2 regions of the Pseudoalteromonas sp. T1lg76 genome follow, and region 1 is predicted to be linked to the other one. Evidence: predicted binding sites of a transcription regulator. Region 1 holds the regulator's gene; the other holds the start of a gene.

What was found. The regulator sigma-54, encoded in region 1, starts transcription at its own class of promoters, with help from an activator protein. The targets are predictions, from matches to a motif close to GTTGGCACGNNNNTNGNNT.
Region 2: the regulator sigma-54 is predicted to act here: its motif matches at 4,999-5,017, upstream of C2M35_RS05510 (DUF3192 domain-containing protein).

Annotation. Positions count from the first base shown of each region.
Region 1 covers NZ_PQCE01000034.1:80,006-88,141, forward strand. Annotated here, with positions in the region: gene mgtE (magnesium transporter) at 1-1,297, opposite strand, end outside; gene C2M35_RS12810 (HPr family phosphocarrier protein) at 1,409-1,675, opposite strand; gene rapZ (RNase adapter RapZ) at 1,681-2,526, opposite strand; gene ptsN (PTS IIA-like nitrogen regulatory protein PtsN) at 2,646-3,092, opposite strand; gene hpf (ribosome hibernation promoting factor) at 3,094-3,381, opposite strand; gene C2M35_RS12830 (RNA polymerase factor sigma-54) at 3,407-4,897, opposite strand; gene lptB (LPS export ABC transporter ATP-binding protein) at 4,921-5,646, opposite strand; gene lptA (lipopolysaccharide transport periplasmic protein LptA) at 5,643-6,173, opposite strand; gene lptC (LPS export ABC transporter periplasmic protein LptC) at 6,163-6,717, opposite strand; gene kdsC (3-deoxy-manno-octulosonate-8-phosphatase KdsC) at 6,714-7,265, opposite strand; gene C2M35_RS12855 (KpsF/GutQ family sugar-phosphate isomerase) at 7,265-8,136, opposite strand, start outside.
Region 2 covers NZ_PQCE01000012.1:101,241-109,376, forward strand. Annotated here, with positions in the region: gene rapA (RNA polymerase-associated protein RapA) at 1-1,625, opposite strand, end outside; gene C2M35_RS15650 (hypothetical protein) at 1,667-1,834, shown strand; gene C2M35_RS05500 (PhoH family protein) at 1,948-3,348, shown strand; gene C2M35_RS05505 (diguanylate cyclase) at 3,637-4,539, shown strand; gene C2M35_RS05510 (DUF3192 domain-containing protein) at 4,583-4,960, opposite strand; gene C2M35_RS05515 (D-2-hydroxyacid dehydrogenase) at 5,097-6,041, opposite strand; gene zntR (Zn(2+)-responsive transcriptional regulator) at 6,179-6,592, shown strand; gene C2M35_RS05525 (SO_0444 family Cu/Zn efflux transporter) at 6,576-7,751, shown strand; gene C2M35_RS05530 (1-acyl-sn-glycerol-3-phosphate acyltransferase) at 7,851-8,136, shown strand, end outside.

The sequences.
Region 1 (8,136 bases):
TAGTTAATACCACATTACCCGCCAGGGCTGGGTCGATATTCATGCGCTTGAGAATAAGCGGGACCACCGCACCGGCGATACCGGCGGCCAGCAGGTTCATAAACATGGCAAAGGCAATCACCAGACCTATGGTGATATCCCATTTCCACAAGGCTATGGCACTGCCTATGAGTATCGCCCACAACACGCCGTTTAAGGCACCGATGGCCAGCTCCTTGGTCAGTAGGAATTTTTGGTTGGTCTCATTGACATGGCCTAGGGCCATACCACGAATAACCAGAGTCAGGGTCTGCGAGCCGGCAACGCCACCCATGGACGGCACTATGCCGTTAAGCACGGCTAAGAAGGGTAAAATACCCAGGGTGGTTTCGAAGAAACTTGCGACAAAGGCCGCCAACATGGCGGTAAGCAGGTTTACACCCAGCCAGATAGAGCGTCGCTTGGTACTTTTCACAACCGGCGCAAAGGTATCTTCTTCATCATCAAGACCGGCCAGGCTTAACATGCTGTGCTCGGCACTTTCACGGATAACATCAACGATATCATCGATGGTAATACGACCGAGCAGATGGGCTTGATCATCCACTACCGGGGCTGAGATCCAGTTATGACGTTCGAACAGTTGAGCCACTTCCGACTCGTCCATGCTAATGGGAATGACTTCGCATTCCTCGTCCATTACCTCGCGCACTATGGCGTCGGGCATATTGGTTAACAAGGCGGTAAGTGGCAGTGAGCCCAAAAAGCAGTTGTCTTTATCGACCACGTAGAGCTCATCCGTGCCCTCTGGTAATTCGCCTTTTAGGCGCAGGTAACGCAACACCACATCGATGGATACGTCCGGGCGTATGGTCACGGTATCCGTGTTCATCAAGGCCCCGGCCGAGCGCTCCTGATAAGACAGCGCCGTGGTTGCCCTGTCTCGATCTTGGCTGTCCATCGCCTCGATTACGTCTTTATAAACGGGCTCCGGCAGGCTTCGCAGTACTTCACCGAGATCATCGTCGTCCATATCTTCGGTCGCCGCGGCAATGTGCTCCGGCTCCATGCGCGCAATAATGCTAAGACGCACGTCTTCAGACAGCTCTTCGAGCACGTCACCCTGAACGTCGGGGTCGACTAAGGCCCAAAGCTTGGAACGGGTTTTATGCGGCGATGATTCGAGTAAAAGGGCGGTGTCACAGGGCGCTGTTTTTGCTAGAAGCCGACGTACATGAACAAATTGGCCGCTATTGAGTGCTTCAGTGATCTCTTGAAGTGGTTGCAGCGGATTTTCTTGTTCATAGGCTTCAGGCATAGGCTTCCCTTGTCGATAAAAATGGAAGAAACGCACCGATAAGCGAGCACTTACAAGCGCTTAGTAAGTTTACCTTAACTCAGACTAAGATACCAAAGGTAAATGAGGGAGCTATTCTTGTTCGTGAAACTTTTCTGCGATTAACTGCCCAATGGCAGCCAGAGCACCTTCTTCGTCGTTGCCCTCGCACACCACTTTGACTTCCTTGCCTTGGCCGCTTTCGAGCAAGAGTAAGGCGAGGACGCTGTCGGCCTCGGCGCTTTTCTCACCCTGATACAGGGTGATCTTGGCATCAAAGTTCATTGCCAATTGTGCCAGCTGTGAGGCGGCACGGGCGTGCAACCCCAGCTTGTTTTGAATAACAAAGGTGGCTTCCATCAAGTCTAGCCCTCCTGCTCGCGATGGCGGATTTTCACGTTAGGGTGAGAGTCCATAAAGCGCTCGCCCAAAGTTTGCGCCAGATACACAGAGCGGTGCTGGCCACCGGTACAGCCTATGGCTATGGTCAGATAGCTGCGGTTATTACGCTCTAAATGAGGTAACCAGGTTTGCACGAAGGTTTGAATTTGCCAGGTAAATTTTTGCACTATGCTATGGCTGGCAAGGTAGTCTTTGACCGGTTGATCTAGGCCGGTTAAGGGCTTAAGTTCCGGCTCCCAATGTGGGTTAGGTAAAAAGCGGGCATCGAACACATAGTCGGCATTTTTTGGGATGCCGTGTTTAAAACCGAAGGATTCAAAGGTGATAAGCAGTTGCTTATCTTTTTTACCTAGTACCTTTTCTCGTATCATCTCGGCCAACTGGTGAACACTTAACTCACTGGTATCAATGATAAAGTTGGCGTGAGTGATCAACACATCCAGTAGTTGTTTTTCTTCGCGGATGGCCAAGTCTAGAGGCAGGTTTTGCATCGACAGCGGGTGCAGGCGTCGGGTTTCTGAAAAGCGTTTGATCAGGGTCTGCTCGTCACTGTCGAGGTAAAACAGTGTCGGTTGTGAAAATTCTGGTAGGTAACCTAAGATATCGCTGAATTCTTGTTCTTCTTTGGGAAGGTTACGAACGTCTATGCTGACGGCAATTTTATCGTAATTGTCGGAAACGCTGCGCACCAGGGCGGGCAATAGGTTGACCGGGATATTATCGACACAATAGTAGCCGAGATCTTCAAGTACATGCAGGGCGACGGATTTACCGGAACCGGAGCGCCCACTGACAATAATCAAATCCATTTATCCACCCCTTGCCGAGCCATATGCTGGCATTAAAGTTAAACACTCGAACTTATCAATCGAACTTCTCAGTCGCACTTTTCAGTCGAATTTTTCAATCGAACTTCCCATGTGGTGCCCTAGGCAACCATTAACTGGTACAGTTCCTGGTCACTGGTGACCGATCTTAGCTGCTTACAGAATTGTTTATCTTTAAGTTTATCAGCAATTTTCGCCAAGGTCTTGAGATGTTGATCGCATTGATCGCCTGGTACAAGCAGCGCCACAAAAATATCAACGGGGCGATTGTCGATGGCGTCAAAATTGATGGCTTCACGGTTGGTGACGATAATGGCCAGGGTATTCTCTATGCCTTCAAGGCGACCGTGTGGAATGGCAACCCCTTTCCCTATGCCAGTGCTGCCAAGCTTTTCACGAGCCAGAAGGGAATCCAGTATAGCTTGCTCACTGAGGTGGGGGATATGTTGGTGTGCTACCTGAGAGAGGTATTCCAACATTCTTTTTTTGCTATTAAAAAGGACCGCAGCCTTGCTGCAGTCCTTGGAAAAAAGTAAATCTAAGCTCATTTTAATGACGAGACAATTTCTCTTTATGTTTGATTACCTGGCGGTCTAATTTGTCAATTAAGCCATCGATCGCCGCGTACATATCCTGATGCTCTGCGGTGGCAAACAGTTCGCCGCCGTTTACATGAAGTGTTGCTTCTGCTTTTTGTGTGAGTTTCTCGATATCAAGAATAACATGCACATTATTAATGTGGTCAAAGTGACGCTCTAATTTGGCAAATTTACTATTTACATAGTTGCGAAGAGAGTCTGTGATTTCTACATGACGACCGGTAAGATTTAATTGCATAAGCATTTTCCTTCTTGTCTAACGTCTATATCAAGCTTTTACGTTGATTTGACGGTGGTATGGCCAACGATTCACGATATTTTGCAATCGTTCGTCGAGCCACTTTGATTCCTTGCTCTGCTAGTATGTCGGTAATCTTGCTATCGCTTAACGGTTTTACAGGATTTTCCGCGGCTACTAGCTTTTTGATCAATGCTCTAATCGCTGTGGATGAGCATTCACCTCCATTCTCGGTATTCACATGGCTGGAGAAAAAGTACTTTAACTCAAAGATCCCACGTGGCGTGTGCATGTATTTTTGTGTGGTAACACGAGAGATTGTTGACTCGTGCATTTCCACCATTTCTGCAACGTCGTTAAGGACCATTGGCTTCATTGCTTCTTCGCCATGTTCAAAGAATGCCTGTTGTTGCTGAACAATGCAATTAGTTACTTTAAGTAAGGTGTCATTGCGTTGCTCCAGGCTCTTTATAAACCATTTTGCCTCTTGCAAGTGAGAGCGAATAAATTGGCTGTCACTTTGTGATTTGCAGTTGCGACCCAGGGATGCGTAGTGATCGTTGACACGTATCTTCGGCATGCTGTCGGGGTTTAATTCCACCTTCCAGCGACCCTTGACCTTCTTCACCGATACATCCGGGATCACATACTCCGACTCTTCGCGCACTATGGTCGCGGCGGGCTTGGGATTCAGGCTGTGTATCAGTGTCATCACCTCTTTCAACTGGGCTTCTTTAAGCTTAGTCTTTTTCATTAAGGTGCGGTAGTCACGGTTACCAAGCAAATCAATATAATTACAAACTACCTCTTTCGTCTCGTTAAGCCAAGGGGTTTGAGGCGAAAATTGCTTGAGCTGGATCAACAAGCACTCTTGTAGTGAGCGGGCGCCAATACCAATGGGATCAAACATTTGAACTCGCTTAAGAACGGCCTCTATTTCGTCGAGTTCAATCTCTTCTTCCAGCTCATCATGGTTGATGCTTTCGAGCAAGTCCTCGGTGCTAACGGTAAGTAAGCCGTTGTCGTCGATGGCTTCGATAATCGCGGTAGCAATGGCTTCATCTATGGCGCTAAACGGGGTGAGGCGTAATTGCCACATCAGGTAATCGTGCAAGGTTTCTGTGGTTTCGCCTTGGTAAATAGACTCGTCATCGGGCATGGGCCCAGATGCAACCGGGGCGGCACTGATGTACTCGTCCCAGGATACATCCATGGGCAGCTCATCGCTGATCGAGTCATTGTTAAGGGCGTCGCTGCTTTCAACTTCGTCCTGATTGCTTGTGCTGTTATTGCTTTGAATGTCGCTATCGCTGTCGGCCGCCGAATTTTTATCGCGTGGCAGGTCACTATCGCCGTAATGCTCTTCTTCGATTTCGAGCAAGGGGTTGGCATCAAGCGCTTCTTGAATTTCTTGTTGGAGATCCAAAGTACTGAGCTGCAACAGGCGGATAGCCTGCTGCAATTGTGGGGTCATTGTTAATTGCTGGCCTAGACGCAGCTGTAATGATTGCCTCATGTACTCTAACAATCCTTTTGTGATTAAAGTCTAAACTGCTCACCTAAATACACATCGCGTACTGTTTGATCTGCTAATACCTGTTGGGGAGTTCCTGATGCGATTAGCTCGCCATGGGAGACGATATAGGCAGTTTCACATACATCTAATGTTTCGCGCACATTGTGATCGGTAATAAGAACGCCAATACCACGGTTGCGGAGGTGTTCAATGATTTTCTTAATATCTAGCACCGAAATAGGGTCAACACCAGCAAAAGGTTCGTCGAGCAGAATAAATTTCGGGTTAGCGGCGAGGGCGCGGGCAATCTCCACACGACGGCGTTCGCCGCCGGACAGGGCCATGCCTAATGACTCACGAATATGCTGAATATTAAATTCGTCCAGCAGACCTTCGAGCTCGCTTTCACGGCCGCTTTTATCCAGGTCCTTACGGGTTTCCAAAATAGCCATCAGGTTCTGATAGACGGTTAATTTACGGAAAATAGAAGACTCTTGCGGCAAATAACCTATGCCTAAACGGGCGCGTGAATGCATGGGCAGCAGGGTGATATCCTGCTCATCGATGCTGATCACACCCTTGTCGCTTGGTACCAGACCCACAATCATATAGAAGGTAGTGGTTTTACCGGCGCCGTTGGGGCCAAGCAAGCCGACTATGCTGCCGGCTTTGACTTCCAGGCCCACATCCTTGACCACTTCACGGCCTTTATAGCTTTTTGCCAGCTTTTGCGCCTTCAGCGTGGTCATGGTTGTCCCTTCTCTTTTTGCTCGTCATTTTGCGGTGTGAGCGTGGTTCTTACACGGGTGCTCGAATCTTTATCTTTTTCGGCACTGATCAGCTGCTTGTTTATATCATAGCTGATCGTCTCGGCGACGATCTGTTGATCGGCCATGGCAATTTTGGCGGTGCCGGAAATCTGTAGCATTTGCGTGGCTACATCGTAGCGGATTTCCTTAGCGGAAGCGGTGATTTGCGTACCATCGTCCATGGTTTCACTGTAGATGGCCGGGTTGCCGGTGGCAATAAGCAGCTGCTTGTTATCACCTAACTCAGGGCGACGGTGGGCCTCAAGGCGATCCGCCTTGATTTCTCGTTGACCATGAACAATGTGCACATTTTTATCAAAAATGGTGATGTTTTCTTTGATCAGCGCCTGCTGCTTATCGGCGTCGATCTGTACTTCCGTCACCGTGGCTGGTTGCTCTGCCCAGGCATTTACAGCGCCTAGTCCGAACCCCAAACCTATGATTAATGCTTTGAATTTACTGGTCATAATATACCGTTCGCGTATGTTTTATTAGTTCCACTATCTCTGTATTGATATCCGCTTTCAAGCCCTGACCTGTGATCAGTAGATCCGGCCCCCTGAGCTCAACACTTTGTTCCGATTCCATACGTTGGGCATCAATGTCTATTTGGATAGCTGCTGCTTGGACCTTTTCGATCATTGCCCCTGGTATTAAATTGGTGGCGATGACGTTGGTTTCCAAGATCAAAATATTATTATTGTAGAGCGTCGCCTCATCGGCGGTTACACGCCAACGTTCACCGTCGTTATAGAGGGTAAATACCGGCTTCTTGAAGTGGGTAAAACCCAGCTCGTCGAAGAGCTCCATATGTTCAGCATAGACGGTGTGGCTTAACGCCCCCTGATCGTTATAGCTGCTTTGTCTTAGTCCGGTGGCAATATAATCCGGGATAGAAATGGCATCGCTGCTGCTTTTTACCGTTTTTTCCGATTGCATATAATAGGGCGCCCATAGCCAGGCCATAAGCGCAATAAAAACGATGGATATCAGCACCCGCGCCATATTCATGAGCTGGTGCCCTCGGTGCCCAGGCTGCCGCCCTTGGCCAGTATCAGCAGGTCGGTGAGTTCGCGCACCGCACCAAAGCCACCTGGCAGCATAGTAGTGTAGTGAGCAACGCGCTTTACCAAGGGGTGCGCGTCATTAACGGCCACGGCAAAACCTACTTTTTCCATTACCGGCAAATCCGGGCCATCGTCACCTATATAGGCAACCTGCTCATCACTTAGATTAAGGGTTTGCTTGAGTTCGGCATAGGCATCGAGTTTATGCTCACGGCCCTGATAAATATAAGGGACGCCCAGGCTTTCCATGCGGGTTTGCACTATTTGTGACTGGCGGCCGGTGATCACCGCCACCTGAGTACCGCTATTAAGCAGCGCCTTAATGCCAAAGCCGTCTTTGGTGTTAAAGGCTTTGAGCTCTTCACCCTGATTGCCCAAATAAATACGGCCGTCGGAAAACACGCCGTCGATATCGCAGATAAGCAATTTTACCGCCTGCGCTCTTTGCCAAGCATCTTGCTCTATGGGCTGATACAAATCGGAAAATTGCATTAGAGCACTCCTGCACGCAGTAGGTCTTGCATATTCAGGGCGCCAATGGGGCGACTATCCTGATCGATGACGATCAGACCGTTGATACGCTTTTGTTCCATGATATTAAGTGCCTCGGCGGCCAGCATATTAGCGGTGGCCGTAGTGCAATTTGGTGTCATCACCTCGAGCAGGGCGGTGCTATGGATATCGATGCGTTGCTCCAGCACTCGGCGCAGGTCGCCATCGGTAAAGAGTCCAACCAGTTGTTGCTCATCGTTTATAACAGCCGTCATGCCCAGGCCCTTGCTGGAAATTTCCAACAAGGCTTCTTTAATGCTTTGTGATTGATGCGAACGCGGTACGCTATCACCGCTGTGCATAACGTCGTTAAGCGTTAGCAATAAACGTTTACCCAGGCTGCCGCCGGGGTGGGATAAAGCAAAGTCATCGGCGGTAAAGCCCTTGGCTTCGAGCAGGGCAACGGCGATGGCATCGCCCATGGCTAAAGTGGCCGTGGTACTGGCGGTGGGAGCCAGGCCCAAGGGGCAGGCTTCCTGAGAAACGCCGATGCAGATATGCAGATCCGCCAGGGTAGCCATGCTTGACTGGGCGTTGCCTGTCATGGCCACCAAGGTTGCGCCAATGCGCTTAATCACAGGGATGATGCTGACAATCTCATGAGTCTCGCCGGAGTTAGAGATCAATAACACCACATCCTGGGCGGTGATCATGCCTAAATCTCCGTGACTGGCTTCTCCCGGGTGCACAAAAAAGGCCGGGGTGCCTGTACTGGCCAGGGTGGCGGCTATCTTGTTGCCGATATGACCTGACTTGCCCATGCCGACCACGATAATGCGTCCGGCGCAGGCCTTCATTAGCTCACAGGCCT
Region 2 (8,136 bases), on a different contig from region 1:
GCCGCGCGGTCGCGCTCGATAATGCTCATGCCTTCATGGAACACCGCCGCTTTAATGCCTTCGCGCTCGCGCAAAGCCTGCTCCAGGCTGAGTGCGGTTTCTGCCTTGGCACAGATCACCAGCATCTTTTGAGGCTTGTTGCTGTTGAGGGTGTCTATGAGCCATTGCACGCGCGGGTCAAACTGAGTCCAGCTGGCATTTTCGCCTTCGAATTCCTGGAAGATTTTTTCCGGGAACAGAGCGCGAATGGCGCTAAGCTCGATGGGGCCACCATTGCCAAGGCTGCCCATTACATTCATGGCCGTTTTATATTGGCTCGGCATGGCCATGGGATAGCTGTGCAGAAGGCGCTGCGGGTAACCACTGATGCCACTGCGGCTGTTGCGGAACAAGATGCGTCCGGTACCGTGTCTGTCCAGCAGCTGCTCTAGTATATGTTCCTTGGCCTGGGTGTCACCGGCACTAAATTGTGCCAGCAGGGCTTCCCCTTGGCTGCCAAGCAGGTTAACAAGTACTTGTTGTTGCTCGGCACTTAGTGCCTGCTCCTGCAAAATGCTGTTGGCGGCATCGGCTATCTCCTGATAATGGCGCTCCTGCTCAACAAAGGCGTCATAGTCATAGAAACGATCCGGGTCGAGTAATTTCAAACGGGCAAAGTGGCTTTGGTGGCCAAGTTGATCCGGGGTCGCGGTTAGCAAGATAAGACCGGCGATGTCCTGGCTAAGCTCTTCAATGCGCAGGTACTCTGTACTTGGCTTGTCCACCGACCAGCTGAGGTGGTGTGCTTCGTCAACCACCAGCAGATCCCAGTCGGCCAGGGTGGCTTGTTCGAACCAGCGTTTTTTCTTGGTTAGAAACTCCAGGCTGGTCAGTACCAGTTGCTCGGTTTCAAACACATTGGCGCTGTCGGCAAAGGCCTCGGCACAGCGCTCTTCGTCGAAAATGGCAAATTTCAGATTAAAGCGGCGCAGCATTTCCACTAACCACTGGTGTTGTAGGTTTTCTGGTACCACGATAAGCACGCGGGCGGCACGACCGGTTAGCAATTGCTGATGTAAGATCATCCCCGCTTCTATGGTTTTGCCCAGACCCACCTCATCGCTCAGTAAAACACGCGGGGCGAAACGCTGGCCGACTTCGCGGGCAATGTGCAACTGGTGTTCAATCAGACTGGCGCGCTGGCCGATAAGGCCCTTCAGTGGCGATTGGTCGCGGTGAAACCTGTGCTGCCAGGTGTTGTAACGCAGGGTATAACGGTCGAAACGGTCGATTTGGCCGGCAAAAAGGCGGTCCTGCGGCTTATTGAACTTAATAAAATGGTCGAGAAAGGTTTCCTTGAGCTCGGTCGGCTCTTCATTATCAAGGCGCGTGCCCTTATAGGTATACAGGCCATCTTGCTCTATCACTTCGCTGACCGTGAGCTCCCACTCATCGGCACTGCGGATCACATCGCCGGGATTAAATAGCACTCGGGTCACCGGCGCTTCGGCCTGGGCATATACTCGGCTTTCGCCGCTGGCGGGGAATAAGATGTTAACTTGGCGTCCTTCCAATGCAACTACGGTACCTAATCCTAAATCCGACTCGGTATCACTGATCCAACGTTGACCTAAGGAAAAATTCATTACGTGCTCAATCTCGACTTTGGGTTATCTAGGCTGGGGCCATGGCGGCCCAAGCAAAAAAAGGCGGCTATATTAGCGCGCAACTTGGTGATTATCACCTGAAAACTGATAAATATTTTGGTGCTTGTTTAGAATATGTACAGCAGCAAAAGAAGGCGCTTTTTGCAAATGTAAAACACCACTTTTTCTGTACTTTTTTGCCGTCATAAAAGCGTCTTTTTATAACCATAGACTAAACTTGAAGTATGCCCTTAAGGCATAACCACCTTGTTAGTGTAGCTGTAAAGGTGCAGATATAATAAAGACAAATTAGGAACGCGCTATGGACAAAGACCGCCTCGTAAAAAGCAGTAAAATGTATGTGCTCGACACCAACGTATTACTTCACGACCCCCTTGCATTCCTCTGTTTCCAAGAACACGACGTCGTCATTCCGATGACGGTACTCGAAGAGCTAGACCATATTAAGGACCGTAAACGGGATGTCAGTCGCGATGCCCGCGTTGCCATTCGAGCCCTCGATGAAGTGTTACGTGATGCCACTCCGGAGCAAATGCTTAAAGGGGTGTTATTGCCGGAAGATAAACGTTCGTCGGAGCTGCCGCGCGGCAAGCTGATCATAGTCAATGATCACCTGTTTGCTGACAGTATTTCCGGCTTGCCGGGCAATGAAAACGACCATCGCATTATCAACTGTGCCGTGTATCTGCAAAAACAATACAGCGATGCCAAGGTGGTGCTGGTCACCAAGGACATCAATATGCGCTTAAAGGCTAAGGGCGCCGGGCTGCATTATGTTGAGGACTATCGCACCGACCAGCTGATTGATGACGTGGCACTTTTAACCTCGGGTTATAAAAAAGTGCAAGGAGACTTTTGGCAGCAGGTTGGCGAGTGTGAAACCGAGCAGCAAGGACGTGATGCCCTGCATCATGTCGCGCGCGAGTTGGTGCCGGATGTGTTTGCCAATGAATATCTGCTTGACGAAACCGGTCACTTTGCCGCCCGGGTGGTGGAATACAACGATACCCATATCACCTTAAAGGATCTCGGCGTGGAGCGCCTGATGTCGCGCAATGCCTGGGGCGTAAAGCCGAAAAATATCTATCAGGGCATGGCCATGGATGCTTTGCTCGACCCGGACGTTGAGTTAGTGCTGCTGACCGGCCCGGCGGGTTGCGGTAAAACCATTCTAGCCTTGGCCTGCGCACTGGAAATGATCATAGAAAAAGGTGTGTACGATAAGCTGATTGTCACCCGAAACACTCCAGAAATTGCCGAGTCTATCGGTTTCCTACCGGGTACCGAAGAAGAAAAGATGGCGCCTTGGTTGGCGGCGATCACAGATTCTTTGGAGGTGTTACATAAGAGCGATGAAAACCCTATTTCCAGCCGTAACTATATTATGGAAAAGGCCAATATCCAGTTCAAGTCGGTCAACTTTATGCGCGGACGCAGTATTCAAAATGCCGTGGTGCTCTTGGATGAAAGTCAGAACTTAACGGCTTCTCAGCTCAAAACCATTATCACCCGCTGTGGTGCGGGTACTAAGCTGATTTGCTCTGGTAACCTGGCGCAAATCGACAGCAGCTATTTAACGCCGCTGACCTCGGGCTTAACCTATATAGTAGAGCGCTTTAAACACTTTGAGGGCAGCGCTACTATCAACCTTAATGGCGTGGTGCGTAGTCGCTTAGCTTCCTTTGCGGAAGAAAATCTATAGCGAACAATGCAGTACAGCGTTTATTATAGGCGCTGTACGCATTGCTTTTGCCGGCTGATCAGGTATGGTTAGCTCCAGAGCAGAGCCATGCCTGATGACCTGTGGCATGCTAGATTAGGTAAAAGAAAACCACCTTGGTAACAAAAACTACCGTAAAAATACCAAGTAAAGCTCGCTAACCGGGTCTAAACTGGTAACAAAGGTGCGCTAAATAAATAACAAATATAGCTCAGCGACAGGCCTGTAAGGGACGGATTGCTGGGCAAGGTGAAGCAAACAGGAAGGCTCATGAAGTCAGCAAAAATTCTCATTGTCGACGGTGATGAATTAAACCAAGCGATTTTAACCAAAACCCTCACCCCTCAATACCAGGTGCATTGTGTCAATGATGCCGAGGCCATGTTTGCTTGGCTTGAGGACAACAGTGCCGATTTGATCTTACTTGATATCATGCTCCCGGGTATGGATGGTTACGAGGCGCTAAAACAGCTCAAACATGATGATAAAACTCAGCCCATTCCCGTCATTATTATCTCCGCCAGTGACTCCAGTGGCGATGAAGCCAAGGGCCTTGAGCTTGGCGCCATGGACTATATTAGCAAGCCTTTTGGCAGCGCCATTGTTCGTGCCCGAGTGAAGAATCAGCTGACCATTAAACAAAAAAATGATCTGTTGGAAATGCTGGCGAGCATAGATGGCTTAACGGAAATTCCCAATCGTCGTTATTTCGACGAACATTTTGCTCGTGAATGGCGCCGCAGTGTGCGCGCCGGATTGCCTTTGTCTGTGCTATTGATAGATATCGATTACTTTAAGCGTTACAACGACTGCTACGGGCATCAGCAGGGTGATGAATGTTTGAAAAAAGTGGCTTCGGCCCTGGTCAATAATTGTCAACGCGGCAGCGATTTTATCGCCCGTTATGGTGGTGAAGAGTTTGTTGCGGTTTTGCCCGGCAGTGAAGAAGACACAGCCATGGCTTTGGCCAATAAGCTATGCAGGGTGATCCGCGAGCTTAATATTCCCCATATAGACTCACCCATTGCTGAGCACATCACCATCAGCATTGGCGCCACCACCTTTAATGGCGACAACGACGACAACTGTGAAATGGCCTTGATTGAAAATGCCGACAGGGGCATGTATCAGGCCAAGCAAGACGGGCGTAATAGCGCTGCTTTCTACGGCTAAAAAAAAGCCGCGTGGGCTTTAATCCACGCGGCTTTTTTTATCTTTATAGTTTACCGACCAGTGCCTGATAGGCGCTATCACCAATACTCACCAAACGACCAGCCTTAAATACCAAGGGTGTACATTCATTTTTGCTGATTTTGCCATCGGACTTAACGCTTTGCGTGGCATAAAACAGTACCTGATACTCTTCACCCTTATGAGCAAAGGACTCACTGAAATCCGGTGTGCCCAGGGTTTCTTTGATCACAGCAGCGCTGTTCCCTAGCTCAAGGTGGGCAATATAGTCGCGATTTTGGCGCTGTTGTTTTTGCCAGTCGCTTGATGACCAATGGGCGTCAGCTTCACCGTCATTCACCGAAACGATACAACCACCAAGTAGAGGCAGGGCGACAAGGGCGCAAAGAAGTGCTTTTTTCATTGTTTTATCCAATTTTTGTTATCTAGTTGGCATTGAATAATCAAGTTCAATGCCAAAAATTTTACTTTATATTTTTCAATTGGTTACACATTATTCTTTTAAGCGGGTTGGTGTTATTTCAAAAGAGTTGGCGAATTTAGCCAACCCGATTGCGAACTTCACCATTGGCATAGGCGCGAATATTTAAGGCCAGCTGGTGGATCAGCCTGTCTCTGGCCTGTTTTGATGCCCAGGCTATATGCGGTGTGAGCAGCAGGTTGTCACCCTGATAGCGAACCAAAGGATTTTCAGGGTTGGCTGGCTCTTCACTGAGCACATCTAAGGCTGCGCCGCCTAGGGTACCATCGGCCAGGGCTGTGGCCAGATCTGCTTCGTTGATAATGGGGCCGCGGGCGGTGTTGACTAAGACGGCTGTCGGTTGCATTAAGGCCAGGGTATCGCGATTTATTAACTGCTCTGTCTCGGCGTTAAGTGGGCAGTGAATGCTGACGATATCCGCCTGCGCCAGCGCTTGTTCAAAAGCGATGCGCCCGGGGCGCGGGGCTTGGCCGCGACGCTCGGCAATAAGCACCTGCATATCAAAGGCATGGGCTACCTTGGCCAGGGCCTGGCCGAGCTCACCATGGCCGATAATGGCAAGTTTTTTACCCGCCAGCTCGGCGATCTCATAATCAAGGCGGCAAAACATCTCGCTTTGTTGCCAGGCGCCTTGGCGACAGTCATCTATATACCTATGCAGGTTATTAAGCAGTAAGGAGATCAGGGTAAAGGTATGCTGCACTACGCTGGCGGTGGAATAGCCGGCAACATTACACACAGCAATGCCATGCTCCTTAGCGGCAGCGATATCTATGTTATTGGTGCCGGTGGCGGCAACACAGATAAGTTTCAGCTTAGGCAAGGCCTTAAGCTGCTCGGCGCCAAGTTGCACCTTGTTGGTGATCACTACCTCGGCGTCGGCGCAGCGCGTCACTACATCTTCTGCTGATGTCAGGGGGTGGCGATGAAATTCTCCTAAGGCGGCAATTGGTGCCAGTGAGTTTGCTCCTAAGGTGTCGGCGTCTAACATGACGATGTTCATTTGTGCTCTCCAAATAGGCTATTGGCGCTAGTCTTTCATGGACCAACGTTTAGCGCAAAATTAATCCTTGACCTTAGTGTTAACTCTAAGGTTTATAATGCCTGCTAAGCAAAGAGTTTGAGGGGGGAGGAGTGCAGATGCGTATAGGTGAATTGGCCAAACAGGTGGACATGAGTACGGATGCACTGCGTTATTACGAGCAGCAAGGACTATTGAGCGCGCCTCAGCGCAGCGCCAGTGGCTATCGTCAATATGGGGGTAAGCACATGGCACAATTGCGTTTTATTCGTCGTGCCAAGGATGTCGGCTTTAGCCTGGAAGAAATTGCCGAGCTGTTAAAGATAAACTTTGAAAAGGCCGAGCACAGCTGTCAGGAAGTGAAAGATCTGACCCTGAAAAAGCGTGATTTGGTGGCACAGCGGATCGCCGAGTTACAGCGCTTTCATGCTTCGCTGTCGCAACTGGCCGAGCAATGCTGCGGCAGTAGCGCCCCGGCGCAACATTGTTCGATTCTGACCGCACTGGAGGACATAGATGGACTTAATCAGTAATTTTTGGCAATTGTTTGTGTTGTCGGCACCTTGGCTGATGCTAGGGTTGTTGATTGCCGGAATCATCAATGTGTATTTGCCGACGCACTTTCTCAATCGTCATCTGGGTAAAGAAGGCCTCTGGACCACGGTGAAGGCGGCGCTAATCGGCGCGCCCATGCCTTTGTGCTCCTGCGGCGTGATCCCGGCGGCGGTCGGCTTAAGACGAGCGGGCGCGTCAAAAAGTGCGACAACGTCATTTTTAGTGTCGACACCGGAAACCGGAATTGATTCCGTCTCCGTGTCCTATGCCTTATTGGGTCCCTTTATGGCGGTGATAAGACCCATAGCCGCCGTTTGCAGCGCCATTACCGCCGGTTTGCTGGTGGGGCGCGAGGGCAGTTTGGAGCCAAGCGTCACTGCAAGCTCTACACCCAAGCAAGGTGCGTGCTGCGGCTCTAATGATAAGGTGCCTGCAGTTGAGGGTCCATCGAGTTGTTGTGCCTCCGAGGTTCAGCTCGATAAGCAAAGCGGCGGTTGTTGCACCCCACAAACTCAGGTCACACAGGCAACATCCAGTTGCTGTAATACCGATAAAAAGGCGTCGCAGTCAACACCGCAAGCTCAGCCATCCGCTCTTAGCAAGTTACAGCAAGCGCTGCACTTTAGTGCCACTAAGCTTTTAAGCGATACCGCCTTATGGTTGATGATAGGTCTGTTTTTTGCGGCTGTGGTGCAAACCTATGTACCTACCTCCTATTTAAGCCAATGGGGCAGTGGTATTTTGGCCATGACTGTGATGGTGCTGGTCAGCATCCCCATGTATATCTGTGCCACGGCCTCTACCCCCATTGCCGCCGGCTTGTTGTTGGCCGGAGTGTCACCCGGGGCTGTACTGGTCTTTATGCTGGCGGGACCAGCGACCAATATTGCTACCCTAGGTGTAGTGGGCAAGGAGCTGGGGCGCCGCGCGGTTGCTGCCTATCTAACCGGGGTAATAGGTGTGGCCTTGCTGTTTGGCGTGCTCACCGATTACCTGGTTGGTGAATTCGGATTTAATGTCACGCCGCTCGGTGGCCAGCATCAAGAGGTGTTACCGCCTTGGTTGGAGCAAGGCTCTGCTGTTATTCTGGCGCTGTTGCTAATACGCTTGCTGTGGCTAAAATTCAGCCGTAGGTAGGCTATCTCTCACTGGTAAGAGTTGATAAACTTAGCGAATAAATAAAGGGCGCGATACAATGAGCGCCGTTTTTTTGCCTGCAGTTAAAAGGTGAGCACCGTGGATAAGTATGCAGATATAAGACCTTACAACGATGATGAAGTGGCGGCATCCGTGGCTCGGCTGGTGGCCGATAATGCCTTTGTCGACCTTATTGCTAAGCATAATTTGCCTGCTTGGTTGGCATCAATACGTCTTATTTCGCGGCCTCTGGTGCGCCAGCAGCTACAGCGTAAATGGGGACAGGTTAACTCGGTGCAGCAAGTGCAGCTTGAAGTGGTGCACTATCTTGAGCAGATAGTAAATAACACCACGTCCAAGGTGACCTTCTCCGGCCTTGATAAGT